DNA from 2 places in the Streptomyces sp. NPDC051664 genome. Region 2 is predicted to be linked to the other one. Evidence: riboswitches for the same ligand, from Rfam matches in the RefSeq annotation. Region 2 holds a riboswitch; the other holds the start of a gene.
The links. Region 2 has a riboswitch for cyclic di-AMP ahead of ACIA8E_RS16455 (NlpC/P60 family protein). Riboswitches for the same ligand answer to the same signal wherever they lie in the genome.
Positions count from the first base shown of each region.

Region 1: linked by a shared signal. The riboswitch ahead of ACIA8E_RS33010 (M23 family metallopeptidase) and the one ahead of ACIA8E_RS16455 (NlpC/P60 family protein) in region 2 are both predicted to bind cyclic di-AMP.

Region 1 is NZ_JBITCU010000028.1:5,331-12,418, forward strand. Features, by position in the region: gene ACIA8E_RS33005 (alpha-galactosidase) at 57-2,153, shown strand; cyclic di-AMP (ydaO/yuaA leader) riboswitch at 2,445-2,605, shown strand; gene ACIA8E_RS33010 (M23 family metallopeptidase) at 2,609-3,469, shown strand; gene ACIA8E_RS33015 (SGNH/GDSL hydrolase family protein) at 3,645-4,499, shown strand; gene ACIA8E_RS33020 (TetR/AcrR family transcriptional regulator) at 4,695-5,285, opposite strand; gene ACIA8E_RS33025 (hypothetical protein) at 5,401-5,802, opposite strand; gene ACIA8E_RS33030 (Glu/Leu/Phe/Val dehydrogenase dimerization domain-containing protein) at 6,024-7,088, opposite strand, start outside.
Region 2 is NZ_JBITCU010000007.1:231,201-238,288, reverse strand. Features, by position in the region: gene ACIA8E_RS16465 (M23 family metallopeptidase) at 1-516, shown strand, start outside; gene pcrA (DNA helicase PcrA) at 613-3,066, opposite strand; cyclic di-AMP (ydaO/yuaA leader) riboswitch at 3,324-3,490, shown strand; gene ACIA8E_RS16455 (NlpC/P60 family protein) at 3,489-4,643, shown strand; gene ACIA8E_RS16450 (hypothetical protein) at 4,739-5,092, opposite strand; gene ACIA8E_RS16445 (NlpC/P60 family protein) at 5,449-6,504, shown strand; gene ACIA8E_RS16440 (GNAT family N-acetyltransferase) at 6,561-7,088, shown strand, end outside.

The DNA.
Region 1 (7,088 bases), on a different contig from region 2:
CCCGGCCAGCCGTCGGAGCTTGATGATGTGCGGAACTGTGTGAATGTGGGGATGACATGATCGAGACTGGTGACAGGGGTCGGACCTGGCTGCTGACCGGGGCGACCGGCAGCTACGCGCTGCATCTCACGGACCGGGACGAACTGCTGCATCTGCACTGGGGGCCGCGCATCTCCCTCGCGGCCACCGAGACCCTCGCCGCCGCACCGGAACTGCCCTTCCGCGGCTTCGAATCGCAGCTGGACGGCCGCGAGGAGTACCCGGTGGAGGGCGGCCCCCGGTTCGTCCGGCCCGCGCTCTCGGTACGCACCCCCGAGGCCCGCGGCACCGAATGGACCTACGCCGAGGCAGCGGTGGAGGGCGACGAACTGCTCATCGCGTTCTCCGACTCCGTACAACAGCTCGCGCTCACGCTGCACTACCGGATGCGGGACGACTCCGATGTGATCGAGCGCTGGGCCACCGTCAGCCACGCCGGCCCCGACGGACCGCCGCTGGAGCTGCTGCGAGCCGACGCGGCCGCCTGGGCACTGCCCGCCCGCGACGGCTGGCGCCTCAGTCACCTGCACGGGCGGTGGGCGGCGGAGACGCAGCTCGTGCGGTCGGAGCTGACGTACGGTGAGATGGTCCTCTCCAGCAGGCGCGGTCACACCGGGCACCAGTTTCTGCCCTGGGTCGCGCTCGACGCGGACGGAGCCGCCACCGAGGAGGACGGCGAGGTGTACGGCTGCGCGCTCGCCTGGTCCGGATCGTGGCGGATCGCCGTGCAGCAGCTTCCCGACGGGCTCGTACAGATCACCGGCGGGGCCGGCTACGACGACTCGGGGCTGCTGCGGCTCGCATCGGGGGAGACGTACACCACACCGGTGTTCGCCGGACTGTGGAGCGCCGAAGGGTTCGGCGGGGCGAGCCGGGCCTGGCACGCCTGGCAGCTGGCCCACGTCGTTCCGGACGCCGAAAGCCTGCGGCCGGTGCTCTACAACTCCTGGGAGGCCACCGGCTTCGACGTCGCGGAGGACCAGCAGCGCGCCCTGGCCGTGCGCGCCGCAGCGATGGGCGTCGAACTGTTCGTGGTGGACGACGCGTGGTTCGGGCAGCGCACCAGCGACCGGGCGGGACTCGGCGACTGGACCCCGAACCCCGAGCGCTTCCCCGGCGGGCTGAAACCGCTCGCCGACGAAGTGCACGCGCTCGGCATGCAGTTCGGCATCTGGGTCGAACCGGAGATGGTGAACGCCGACAGCGACCTGTACCGCGCGCACCCTGACTGGGTGCAGCACTTTCCCGGGCGGACCTGCACGGAGTTCCGTAATCAGCTGGTGCTCAATCTGGCCCGGACCGATGTGCAGAACCATCTGTGGGAACAGCTCGACTCACTGCTCTCCAGCGCCCCGATCGACTATGTGAAATGGGACTTCAACCGCTGCTTCACCGATGCGGGCTGGCCGGGCGAGGAGTATCCGCAGAAGCTCTGGATCGAGCATGTGGATGCGCTGTACGCGCTGATCGACCGGCTGCGGGCGGCTCACCCCGGTGTCGCCTTCGAGTCCTGCTCGGGCGGCGGCGGCAGGATCGATCTGGGCATCCTCGCCCGTACCGACCAGGTGTGGACCTCCGACAACACCGACCCGCTGGACCGGCTCGCCATCCAGGAGGGCTTCGGGCAGATCCATCCGGCTCGAGTGATGGCCGCCTGGGTCACCGACAGCCCGAACGTCCAGCTCAACAGCAGGGTGAGCTCGCTGCGCTTCCGCTTCGTGAGCGCGATGGCCGGGGTGCTCGGGGTCGGCGGAGACCTTACCGAGTGGAGCGACGAAGAGCTCGCCGAGGCCCGGGGCTGGGTGGACCTGTACAAGGAGATCCGCCCGGTGGTGCAGCACGGGGCGCTGTACCGGCTGCGTGCGCCGCGCGGCGGGCTCAGCGCCGTGCAGTACACGCACGGTGACGAAACCGTGGTGCTCGTGTGGCTGGAGGCACAGAGGTACGGGGAGCTGCCGCCGGTCCTGCGGCTGCGCGGACTCGACCCCACGGCGACCTACACCTGTTTGGACACCGGGGCCGTCCACCACGGTTCCGTGCTGCTGCATCACGGCCTGCGCACCGGCCTGCGGGGGGACCTGGACGCGAAGGTGCTGAGGCTCCGCCGCGAATGATGTTCATGACATGTCCGCATTGAGGCATTTAGTAGAACATGTCCTGCTTATGCGGGAGATGAGGGGCCTCTCGTGAGCGGGATCATATCCGTGACGGTGCGTGGTGGCGCGGCGGCCGGGTAATCCGTACACCGCGCCGAAAGCCAAGATCCGTAATCCACGGAGTGTGACCGGAATTCCGCGCCGATTTCCCGGCGCGGATTCCGGCACGCAACCGATGGCTTGTTCTGCTCGTCCTCACTCGTTTACGGTCACCGTCAATCCGGACGGACCGCCTAATCCTGCCGCCGACCGGAATTCGCACCCACTCATCGTGTGGCAGGAGCGGGGGAACCAGGTAAGCCGCCGACCGGAGAAATCCGGCCGGCTCGGGGTGAAGTCGCACTTCATGCGACCGGGCATCTCCAGCCCGAACCCGACAGCTCACCTCGTAGGCGCCGGAGAGGAAATTCTTCATGCCCATATCGGGTAAGCACCGTCGTCCGAAGTCCAGCACCATCGCTCGTGGCGTTGCCGCCGCCGGCGCCGGCGGGGCCGTCATCGCCCTCCCGCTGCTCGGTGCCACCGGTGCCCACGCCGCGGAGCAGGCCGCCCCCGCCGCGCACTCTGCCGCCGCCCCGGCCGCCCCGGTCGCGAAGAAGCAGGCCGAGACCCGGACGTACTCCGTCGTCGCCGGCGACTACCTGGCGAAGATCGCCACCGACAACAAGGTCGAGGGTGGCTGGGAGAAGCTGTACCAGGACAACCGCGAGGTCATCGGCGGCAACCCGAGCCTGATCGTCCCGGGCATGAAGCTGACCCTCGGCGGCTCCGCCGCGGCCACCGGCAACACGCAGGCCGTCCCGGCTCCGTCGAAGGCTCCGGTGGCCACCAAGCCCGCGGCCGCCCCTTCGGCCGCCCCGAGCAGCAGCTCCGGCTACGTCTCCCCGGTCCCGGGCAAGCACACCACCAACTACCGCGCCTCCGGTGCCAACTGGTCCAGTGGCAGCCACACCGGCATCGACTTCCCGGTCTTCACAGGCACCAGCGTGAAGGTGATCACCTCCGGCACCGTCGTCACCGCCGGCTGGGGTGGCGCGTACGGCAACGAGGTCGTCGTCAAGCACGCCGACGGCCACTACTCGCAGTACGGCCACCTGTCCGCGCTCTCCGTCTCGGTGGGCCAGACCGTCTCCGTCGGCCAGCAGATCGGCCTCTCCGGTGCCACCGGCAACGTCACCGGCCCGCACCTCCACTTCGAGGTCCGCACCGGCCCCGCGTACGGCTCGGACATCGACCCGGTCGCCTTCCTGGCTTCACACGGAATCTCCGTCTGATCGGATCCGGTCAGGCCTGATCCGAACGGCTTGTTGATGGGGCGGTGCGCGGCGGCGCACCGCCCCTTCACTTATTCCCTCTTTACTAAAACCTGACCGGGTGGTCTATCTCACCTCCCGTCAACCCCTTATTACGGTCGCGTAGGTCACATTCGTCAGTGCAGGATGTGCCCTTGTGGCAGACGATTCGAGAAAAAATCAACGTGGCGTCAACAACCGGCATGGCGCCATCGGGTCGTACGCAGCGATTGGCGACAGCTTCACCGAGGGGGTCGGTGACCCGGGCCCGGACGGAACCTTCGTCGGCTGGGCAGACCGTTTCGCTGTACTCCTCGCGGACCAGCTCCCCGACCCCGACGCAGCGACGAACACCGATGGTTCCGCCGGTTCGGCTCACGGGAACTTCCGGTACGCCAATCTCGCCGTACGCGGACGCCTCCTCGACCAGATAGTCGAGGAACAGGTGCCGCGCGCCAAGCAGCTCGCCCCCGACCTGGTGAGCTTCTGCGCGGGCGGCAATGACATCATCCGGCCCGGCACCGACCCCGACGACGTGGCCGAACGCTTCGAGCGCGCGGTCGCCGACCTGACCCGGTCGGTCGGCACCGTCATGGTCACGACCGGCTTCGACACCCGCGGCGTGCCCGTGCTGCGCCATCTGCGCGGCAAGATCGCCACCTACACCGCCCATGTGCGGTCCATCGCCGACCGCTACGACTGCCCGGTCCTCGACCTGTGGTCGCTGCGGTCCGTGCAGGACCGGCGCGCCTGGGACGACGACCGGCTCCATCTGTCGCCCGAGGGACACACCCGGGTCGCGCTGCGCGCCGCCCAGGTCCTCGCCCTCGATGTGCCGGCCGACCCCGACCAGGAGTGGCCCCCACAGGCGCAGCGCGGCACGCTCGAGGTGCGGCGCGACGACATCCACTGGGCACGCGAATATCTGGTGCCGTGGATCGGACGGCGGCTGCGCGGCGAGTCCTCCGGTGACCACGTCGAGGCGAAGCGGCCCGACCTGCTGCCGCTGTAACCGGCGCGGTGTCCACTTCGGCCGGACGGGCCTGTTCGCCGAGGCCCGTCACCTCGGGCGGAATGACTCTGTACCTGATCATCATCTGGGTTACCTGTCCGAGCGTAGTGGCGGTCGCAGGCATGGGAAGGCACCTGGGGAGACGGGGAGAAGACGCGAGACGTCAGGGGCTGACGGAAGCGGAGCGACTGCCGGTCAGGCTGTCAGTGTCTCCTGGTCGATGCCCAGCTCGCGGGCGAGCGCCTCGTCGGTCCACGCCAGCATCGTGGCCCGGGAGAGCGGGCCGGCGTACGACGTCATCTGGACGGCCAGACCGTCCAGCAGCGCGGTCAGCCGCCAGGCCACGGACATCGGATCGTCGCAGTGGAACTCCCCCGCGGCGGCCCCTTCTTCGAGGACCTCGGCCAGTTCGGCCTTCCACTGCTGGTCGAGATCGCCGGCCACATTGCGCAGCGCCGGATCGCGCAACGAAGCCGCCCAGCCCTCGATCCACAGCCGCCACCCCTTGGCCTGCCCGGTCGGCGCGTACCAGCGGACGGCGGCGCGCAGCCTCCGTACCGCACTGGTGCGGCGGCTGAGGAGCTTGCGCAGATGGGCCAGGTCGGCCTCGGCCGCATGCGCGAAGGCGGCCGCGACCAGCTTCTCCTTCGTCGAGAAGTGGTAGAGCACGAGTGCGTTGCTCACCCCGAGGACGGACGCCACATCGGCGATCCGTACCGCGGCGACGCCCCGCACCTCGATCTGCTCGACGGCAGCACGCAGCAACTCCTCGCGTCGTTCCGCCACGCTCAACCGCACTCTTGCCACGGCGTCACCCTAACCAATGCCCGGGTCCCCGACAGGTCGGGGGCGGGACCGCAAGGGGGCCGCCCCCGACTTGCTTCCAGCTGTCAGGCCTCGGTCAGCACCAGATGTCGGCGCAGCCCGAGTTGTACGCGTCGATCAGGGTTTCCGTCAGCGACGCACCGGTGGTGTCCGTGACGGTTGTCCGCAAGTCGACCTTGGCGGTGCCCGCGGCAGGCACCGTGACCTTCCACCGGCCGTCGGCCCCGCGCGCAGCCGTGGCCTGCTTCCAGTCGGTGCCGTCCGTCGCGTACCAGACCTTCAACGACGCGATGGGAAGCGCCCGCTGACCTCCCTGTGCGGTCAGGCCGACCGTGTAGTCGAGCGGCTTGCCCGCATCCGCCGCGTTCTCGCCGGTCAGCGGCAGCGAGTAGTCGAGGTCCAGCAGCCGGGCCGCGGCAGCGGGCTTCTCGTGGCCGGAGGGGAACCGCCACTCGCTGGTCACCTGTGCCCCGAGCATCCATGTCACCGGATCCGGTGACATGCGAGTGGCATCGACGGTCAGCCGGTACCAGTTGTCCTTGCGCGGCAGGTCGAATGCCAGGTCGTGCAGGCGTACATGCCCCTGGGGTCGGACGGGTAGCCGTGCGTGCGCTGGACCGTCTTCACCTTGGCGAGGCGGGACCGGTTGGGTGGCCCGCAGAGGTCCGGCGGCTCAGCGGACCCGGCGGCTTGACGGGTTCATCGGTACCAGCCGAACCGCTCGGCCATCACCGGAAGCCGCTCGGCGACGAGGGCATGGGCCGCCGCCCGGGGAGTGGAGCCGTCGGCCTCGGCACGGGCCAGCATCCGGCCGATCAGCGCCCGCATCGAGCGACGGGTGTGCCCGAACGCTTCCTCGGCATCGGCCCCGATGTCGCCGAACAGCGTCCACCACCACCATGCGTTCGTGCCGGAGTTGACGACCACGTCGGGCAGTACGGTGATGCCGCGCTCGGCGAGCAGCGCCTCCGCTTCCGGCAGCACCGGCATGTTCGCCGCCTCGACGATCCAACGGGCGCTGATCCGGGCCTGGTTCGTGGCGTCGACGGCGTACGAGACCGCTGCCGGTACGAGCACCTCCGCCTCCTGCGTCAGCCACGCGTCGGCGGACAACTCCCGGTCTCCGTCCCGTAGCGCACCGCGGTCCACCGTTCCGTAGGCGTCCCGGGCAGCGAGCAGCGCCTCGACATCCAGGCCCGCCGGGTTGGCGATCGTCCCCTTGATGTCGGCGACGGCGACGACCCTCAGTCCGGCCCGGGCGAGGAACCGTGCCGTCGCGCCGCCCATGGTGCCGAGCCCCTGTACGGAGACCCTGGCCTCCGTGTACGCGACGCCTGCCCGGTCCAGCGCGGCGAGCGCCGACTCGGCTACCCCGCAGCCGCCGACCAGCTCGTCGAGCCCGATGCCGTCCACCTCGACGGTGAACGCGTCGGCGAGCCGCTGCCGGGCCACCGTCTCGTCGTCGAGGAGCGGATAGACCGCCTGGATCGAGGAGACGAGCCCGGCCTCGGCCGCCGCCCGGTCGACGATGTCCTGGGTGAGTCCGAGATCCTCGCCGGTCGTCCAGACGTTCTCTATATACGGACGCACGGCCCGCAGATAGCGCACGAGCACCCCGTACGCCTCCGGGTCGCGCGGGTCGCAGTCGATGCCGCCCTTGGCGCCGCCGAGCGGTATGTAGCGCGCCTGTGTGTCATCGGCATCGAAGTGGAGGGCCTCCTTCATCGTCATGCCCCGGGCAAGTCCTGCCACCTCGTCGAGCGT
Region 2 (7,088 bases):
GACGCGGAGAACTTCGCCGACCGCGCCAGCCGTACCCAGGAGCGCATCGACCTGAAGGAGCGGCAGGCGGCCGAGAAGAAGAAGCGGGAGGAGGAGGCCGCGCGCAAGGAGGCTCTGCGGCCCAAGTTCCTCCTGCCGGTCGCACAGCACGGCCTCAGCGCCTACTTCGGCCAGGCCGGCGTCAACTGGATGTCCGTGCACACAGGCATCGACTTCCCCGTCTCGTACGGCACTCCGGTGATGGCCGCGACGGACGGCACCGTACGCACCCAGTGGAACAGTGCGTACGGGAACATGGCCATCGTCACCATGGCCGACGGCACCGAGACCTGGTACTGCCACCTCAGCAGCACCAAGATCCGCTCGGGCCCGGTCAAGGCCGGTGAGGTCATCGCGTTCTCCGGAAACTCCGGGAACTCCACTGGCCCGCACCTGCACTTCGAGGTCCGGCCCGGTGGCGGCGCGGCCATAGACCCGCTGCCCTGGCTCCGCAGCCACGGCCTCGACCCGACCTGAGCAGCCGCAAGGATCCACGGCGAGAGGCGGCAGGCGCCCTCCCGGTGGCAGGCACCCCGCGCCCGCCACCACCGCCGCCAGTGCCCCAGGGGCGTCCTAGAGCTTCTCCACCGGCGCGTATCGCAGCAGCAGTTTCTTCGGCCGTTCGTCCCCGAAGTCGACCGTCGCCTTCGCCTGGTCGCCGATCCCCTCGACCGCCGTCACCGTGCCGAGCCCGAACTGGTCGTGCGTGACCCGGTCCCCGACCACCAGCGTGATCGTCGGCTTGTCCGAGGTGCGCCGGGTCGCGAAACCCGAGGGGCCCGAGCGCGAGCGCGAGGAGGACAGCGACGACGTGATCCCCGACGTCGGTCCGGCCGGGGCCGCCATCGGTCCGGTCCGCTTCCACTGCAGATGCCGGTCCGGAATCTCCTCGAGGAACCGCGACGGCGGGTTGTACGAGGGCTGCCCCCACGCACTGCGCATCGCCGCCCGGGTCAGATAGAGCCGCTCACGGGCCCGGGTGATCCCGACGTAGGCGAGGCGCCGCTCCTCCTCCAGCTCCTTGACCTGTCCCAGCGCGCGCATGTGCGGGAAGACGCCGTCCTCCATGCCGGTCAGGAACACCACCGGGAATTCGAGACCCTTCGCGGTGTGCAGTGTCATCAGCGTGATGACGCCGGAGCCGTCCGTGTCCTCGTCGGGGATCTGGTCGGAGTCGGCCACGAGCGCGACCTTCTCCAGGAATTCGGCGAGCGTGCCCGCACTCGCGCCTTCCCCTGCGTCGGACTCCCCCCGTTCCTGCTCGAACTCTAGCGCGACGGCGGCGAGTTCCTGCAGGTTCTCGATGCGGGTCTCGTCCTGCGGGTCGGTGGACGCCTGGAGTTCCGCGAGATAGCCGGTCCGCTCCAGGACCGCCTCCAGCACCACGGCGGGGCCCGCGCCCGACTCGACGATCGTGCGCAGCTCCTCCATCAGCGTGTTGAACCGCTTGACGGCGTTGGCCGAGCGGGCCGCCATGCCGTACGCCTCGTCGACGCGGCGCAGCGCCTGCGGGAACGTGATCTTCTCGCGCAGCGACAGGGCGTCGATCATCGCCTCGGCGCGGTCGCCGATGCCGCGCTTCGGCACGTTCAGAATGCGGCGCAGCGGGACGGTGTCCTCGGGGTTGGCGAGGACCCGGAGGTAGGCCAGGATGTCCCGGACCTCCTTGCGCTCGTAGAAGCGCACGCCGCCGACGACCTTGTAGGGCAGGCCGACGCGGATGAAGATCTCTTCGAAGACACGGGACTGTGCGTTCGTCCGGTAGAAGATGGCGACATCGCCCGCCTTGGCGTCGCCCGCGTCGGTCAGCCGGTCGATCTCGTCGGCGACGAACTGCGCCTCGTCGTGCTCGGTGTCGGCGACATAGCCGGTGATCCGGGCGCCCTCGCCCGCGTTCGTCCAGAGGTTCTTGGGGCGGCGGCTCTCGTTGCGTTCGATGACCGCGTTGGCCGCGGAGAGGATCGTCTGCGTGGAGCGGTAGTTCTGCTCCAGCAGGATCGTTGTCGCGTTCGGGTAGTCCTCCTCGAACTGGAGGATGTTGCGGATGGTCGCACCGCGGAAGGCGTAGATCGACTGGTCCGCGTCACCCACGACGCACAGCTCGGCGGGGGCGTCGGCCGGTCCGGCCGGGCCCACCAGTTCGCGTACGAGCGTGTACTGCGCGTGGTTGGTGTCCTGGTACTCGTCGACGAGGACGTGCCGGAAGCGGCGGCGGTAGTGCTCGGCGACATCGGGGAACGCCTGGAGCAGGTGGACCGTCGTCATGATGATGTCGTCGAAGTCCAGTGCGTTGGCCTCGCGCAGCCGGGACTGGTACATCGCGTAGGCCTGGGCGAGCGTCTTCTCGAAGCCGTCCGCGGCCTGCCCGGCGAAGGTCTCCTCGTCGATCAGCTCGTTCTTCAGGTTCGAGACCTTCGCCGTGAACGACTTCGGCGGGAAGCGCTTCGGATCGAGGTCCAGATCGCGGCAGACCAGGGCCATCAGCCGCTTGGAGTCGGCGGCGTCGTAGATCGAGAACGACGAGGTGAAGCCGAGCTTCTTCGACTCGCGGCGCAGGATCCGTACGCAGGCGCTGTGGAACGTCATGACCCACATGGCGTTGGCGCGCGGTCCGACGAGCTGCTCGACGCGCTCCTTCATCTCGCCCGCGGCCTTGTTGGTGAAGGTGATCGCCAGGATCTGGCCGGGGTGCACCCCGCGCTCGGCCAGCAGATGGGCGATGCGGTGGGTGAGCACCCGGGTCTTGCCGGAGCCGGCCCCGGCGACGATGAGCAGCGGCGACCCAGCGTGCACGACGGCGGCGCGCTGCTCGGTGTTCAACCCGTCGAGCAGGGCGGCAGCGTCGATGACGGGGCGGTGGGCGCCGTCCCGGTAGTACGCGTCCCTGGGCGGCGGGGGCACGTCGAACACGCCCGCGAAGAGGTTCTCCGGCACCGCTTCGGGTGCGGAGTCCTCGGGGGGCGGCGGGGGCTCTTCCTCCGAGTGCTGGAGGCCGGCCAGGAAGCTGTCGTCAAAGAGGCTGCTCATCGCTTGACGAGTCTAGGCCGCCGCACCGACACCGTGCGGCCGCATGGCGAACCGCACCCGGCGCACGGGCACATACGGAGAGCGCACAGCCACACCGCGTAAGGGAGGAGGGGTCGCCCGGCCCGCATCCCCATCCCCGTCGCCAAGGTCACGAAAATGTATCGGGCATATCGAACATCAACCTTCACAGCAGCACCACGGGTTGGCTAGCGTGCTCGGTCGGGCGGCCCGTACCCCCTGAGGCGAACCACGCCGAGCGGGCTCCCGCGCCGAATCCGGGCTGCCCTCGCGGAAGTTCGGAGCCGGGGACCCACACGCATCACCGGGGTGAATCGGTCCATATCTACACATCCGGACCGTAGGGCAGCCTTCCGTTCCGCCCGAACCCGACAGCTAACCCGGTAGGCGGTCCACGGAAGGAGATGCCGGCCTTGGCGTCGCATCGCAAACCGCGCACCCGGGTGCGCTCCACCACGCCCGCCGTCGGGCTCACGACGGCCGCCCTGGCGGGTGTGACCCTGCTCTCCACGCAGAGCGCCACGGCCGCCCCGGCCTCGCCGAAGCCCAGCATCGAGGACGTACAGAAGAAGGTCGACGACCTCTACCGGCAGGCGGGCACCGCGACCCAGCAGTACAACCAGGCGAAGGAGGCCTCCGCCGCACAGCGGGGCAAGGTCGACGCGCTGCTGGACGAAGTCGCAAAGCGTGCCGACAAGCTGAACGATGCGCGCAGGACGCTCGGAAACTACGCGGCGGCGCAGTACCGCACCGGCTCCATCGCACCGAGCGCCACCTTCTTCCTGGCCGACGACCCGCAGTCGTACTTCGACCAGAACCAGCTGATGGCACGGATGGCGGGCCGGCAGCAGAAGGCGGTCACGGACTTCCGTACGCAGCAGGCCGCGGCGTCGAAGAAGCGCGCCGAGGCGACGAAGAGCCTGGAGACGCTCACCGAGTCGCAGGCCACGCTGCGGACCAGCAAGGAGAACGTCCAGAAGAAGCTGGGCGAGGCCCGCGCGATGCTGTCGAAGCTGACGGCCGAGGAGAAGGCGCGGCTCGCGGCGCTGGAGCGCAAGAAGGAAGCGGAGGCCAAGCGCAAGGCCGAGGAGCTGGCCCGTCAGCAGGCAGCCGCCAAGGCCGAGGCGGACCGCAAGGCCGAGGAGGCCGCGAAGCAGGCCGGAACGGGCGGCGATACGGGAACGGCGACCGGATCGGACAGCAGCGCCACCACGAAGGCCGACAAGGTCCTCACCTTCGCCCGCGCCCAGTTGGGCAAGCCGTACGTCTGGGGCGCGACGGGTCCGTCGTCTTACGACTGCTCGGGGCTGACCCAGGCCGCCTGGAAGGCGGCAGGCGTCGACATCCCCCGTACCACCTGGGACCAGGTGGAGATCGGCACACGGATCGCGACGGCGGATCTGCAGCCGGGCGACCTCGTCTTCTTCTACGACGACATCAGCCACGTCGGCATCTACAAGGGCGACGGCATGATGATCCACGCTCCGAAGCCGGGCGCGAACGTCCGCGAGGAGTCGATCTACTACATGCCGATCTACGGCAGCGTGCGGCCCGCGTAGCCGCGGCCCCGGACAGCAACGAGCCCCCGCCGGAAGGATCCGGCGGGGGCTCGCGCCATGAAGGACAGGGACCGGCCCGGGCGGCAGCGGTCGGCTCAGGTCCAGAGTGTCGCGATGAAGATGTTGGCGACCGTCAGCCCGCCGACCGCCGCGAAGGCGCCCTTCTCGACCTTCTCCTCGTCCCGCTTGACGTACACCAGCGCGAGGATCACGACCAGGACCGCCAGCTTCACACCGATCTTGATGTTGTTGACCGGCTGGTCGTCCGCCTGGTTGAGCCCGACCAGTGCGATACCGGTGACCAGCATGGTCAGCGCACCGTGCAGCATCGCCGGGACGAAGCGGGCCGTGCCCGCCCCCATCGCCTTCATCTGGGTCAGGAAGCCGCCCAGGAGTGCGGCGATACCGATGATGTGCAGCGCGACGAAGACATTGATGAGTACGTCCATGGGGCCGCAGCCTAGCCGGGGCCATAGCACCGCTCTCCGGCGAGGTGGGGGCTCCTTGGTGTTTCACTTATATCTGCACCAATTGCCTGACTTTGGTGCGTTTTCTCCGATCACTTGATGACATCGCCGCGCCAAATTCGGGCAATAGCCGTCATTACGACTCTTCCTCGTGCCCCGGGTTTAGCGTCCCTATCCAGGTGACCGGCTTCACCGGCGCTCCGCACCCGGGCGGCGGCCCGGTCACCCCGCCGAAGAGTCCGGCGGCGCGCGGCTCCCCCTGCCGGCGTCGCCGCCGGACCTCCGCGGGCCCGCCGGTAGGCCCCGACGGGCAGTCGACAGCAAGGAGCCCCGCCCCCGTGGCAGCGCATCGGAAACCCAAGCAGCGCCCGTGTACCGGCTCTGCTGCCCGCACCGCAGCCACCCTCGCGTTCGCCGGGGCCGCAACCGCTGCCGCCCTGCCGGGCGCCGCACACGCCGATCCGCAGCTCACCCCCGCCCAGGTCAAGGCCAAGGTGGACCGGCTGTACCACGAGGCGGAGGTCGCCACCGAGCAGTACAACGGCGCGAAGGAGAAGGCGACCGCCACCGTCAAGTCCCTGGGCGCGCTGCGCGACGAGGCCGCCCGCAGGACCGAACGCCTCAACGCCTCCCGCAACGCACTCGGTTCGCTCGCCGCCGCGCAGTACCGCACCGGAGGCATCGACCCCGCCGTACAGCTGGCGCTCTCCTCCGACCCCGACGAGTACCTGCAACGGGCCTCGTACGTGGACCGGATCGCTGACCGACAGGCCACCGAGGTCTCCAAGGTGCAGCGGCAGGTCACCGAGATCGCCCAGCTGCGCGCCGAGGCGAAGGAGGAACTGGCGGCACTGGGCACCCGCCAGGCCGAACTGAAGAAGCACCGCACGACGGTCAGGGCCAAACTGGCCGACGCCCAGCGGCTCCTGGACACCCTGTCGCCCGCGCAGCGCGCCGCGTACCAGCAGTGGGACACTGCACGCTCCGCCGCCGGCCACGCCGATCGCAGCAACCGCCGCGCCGGTGCCGCGCAGGCCGCCCCCAACGCCCGCGCCGCGGAGGCCGTCGCGTTCGCCTACGGGGCGCTGGGCAAGCCGTACGTCTGGGGCGCGACCGGTCCGACCTCGTTCGACTGCTCCGGGCTGACCCAGGCCGCCTGGCGCTCCGCCGGCGTCTCGCTCCCGCGCACCACGTACACGCAGATCAACGCCGGACAGCGGATCTCCCGCTCCGAACTCGCCCCGGGCGACCTGGTGTTCTTCTACTCCGGCGTCAGCCATGTCGGCCTGTACATCGGCGGCGGCCTGATGATCCACGCGCCGCACCCCGGTGCACCGGTCCGCGTCGCGCCGATCGACGAAATGCCCTTCGCCGGGGCGACCCGGGTGGCATAGGCTCCCGGCTGCCGCAGCCCCCGAGTCCCACCGGACCGGTCGAAGGAGACTCGCACATGCCCATGGACGCAGACGTCCAGAGCCACACCCGTACGCTCGCCCTGCGCTCCCCCGACCATCTGCGGATCGGCCCGTTCACCGTCCGCCACAACCCCGACTGGCAGCTGAAGTACGCCAACTACGCGATCCCGGACCAGGGGGCCGAGCCGACGGCGGCTGATGTGCAGGCGCTGATCGCCGCGTTCCGCGAACGGGACCGGATGCCGCGTCTGGAATATCTGCCCGGTGGGGCACCCGCGGTCGAACCCGCGCTGCTGGCCGCCGGTTTCACCGTCGAGAACAGGGCCCCGATCCTGGCCTGCGCCCCCGGCGACCTCCTGCCGCCGAAGCCGGTGGACGCCCTCGTCATCGCCGAACCGGCCACCGACGCGGAGTTCGACGCCGCCGCCCGCGTGCAGCACCACGGCTACGGCGGCACGGGCGAACCCGAGGGCGGCGAGGCGGCCTGGCTGCGCAACGCGGCAGCGGGCGGCGGCGTGGCAGCCCTCGCCACCGTGGACGGCGTCCCGGCGGGCGCGGGCGGC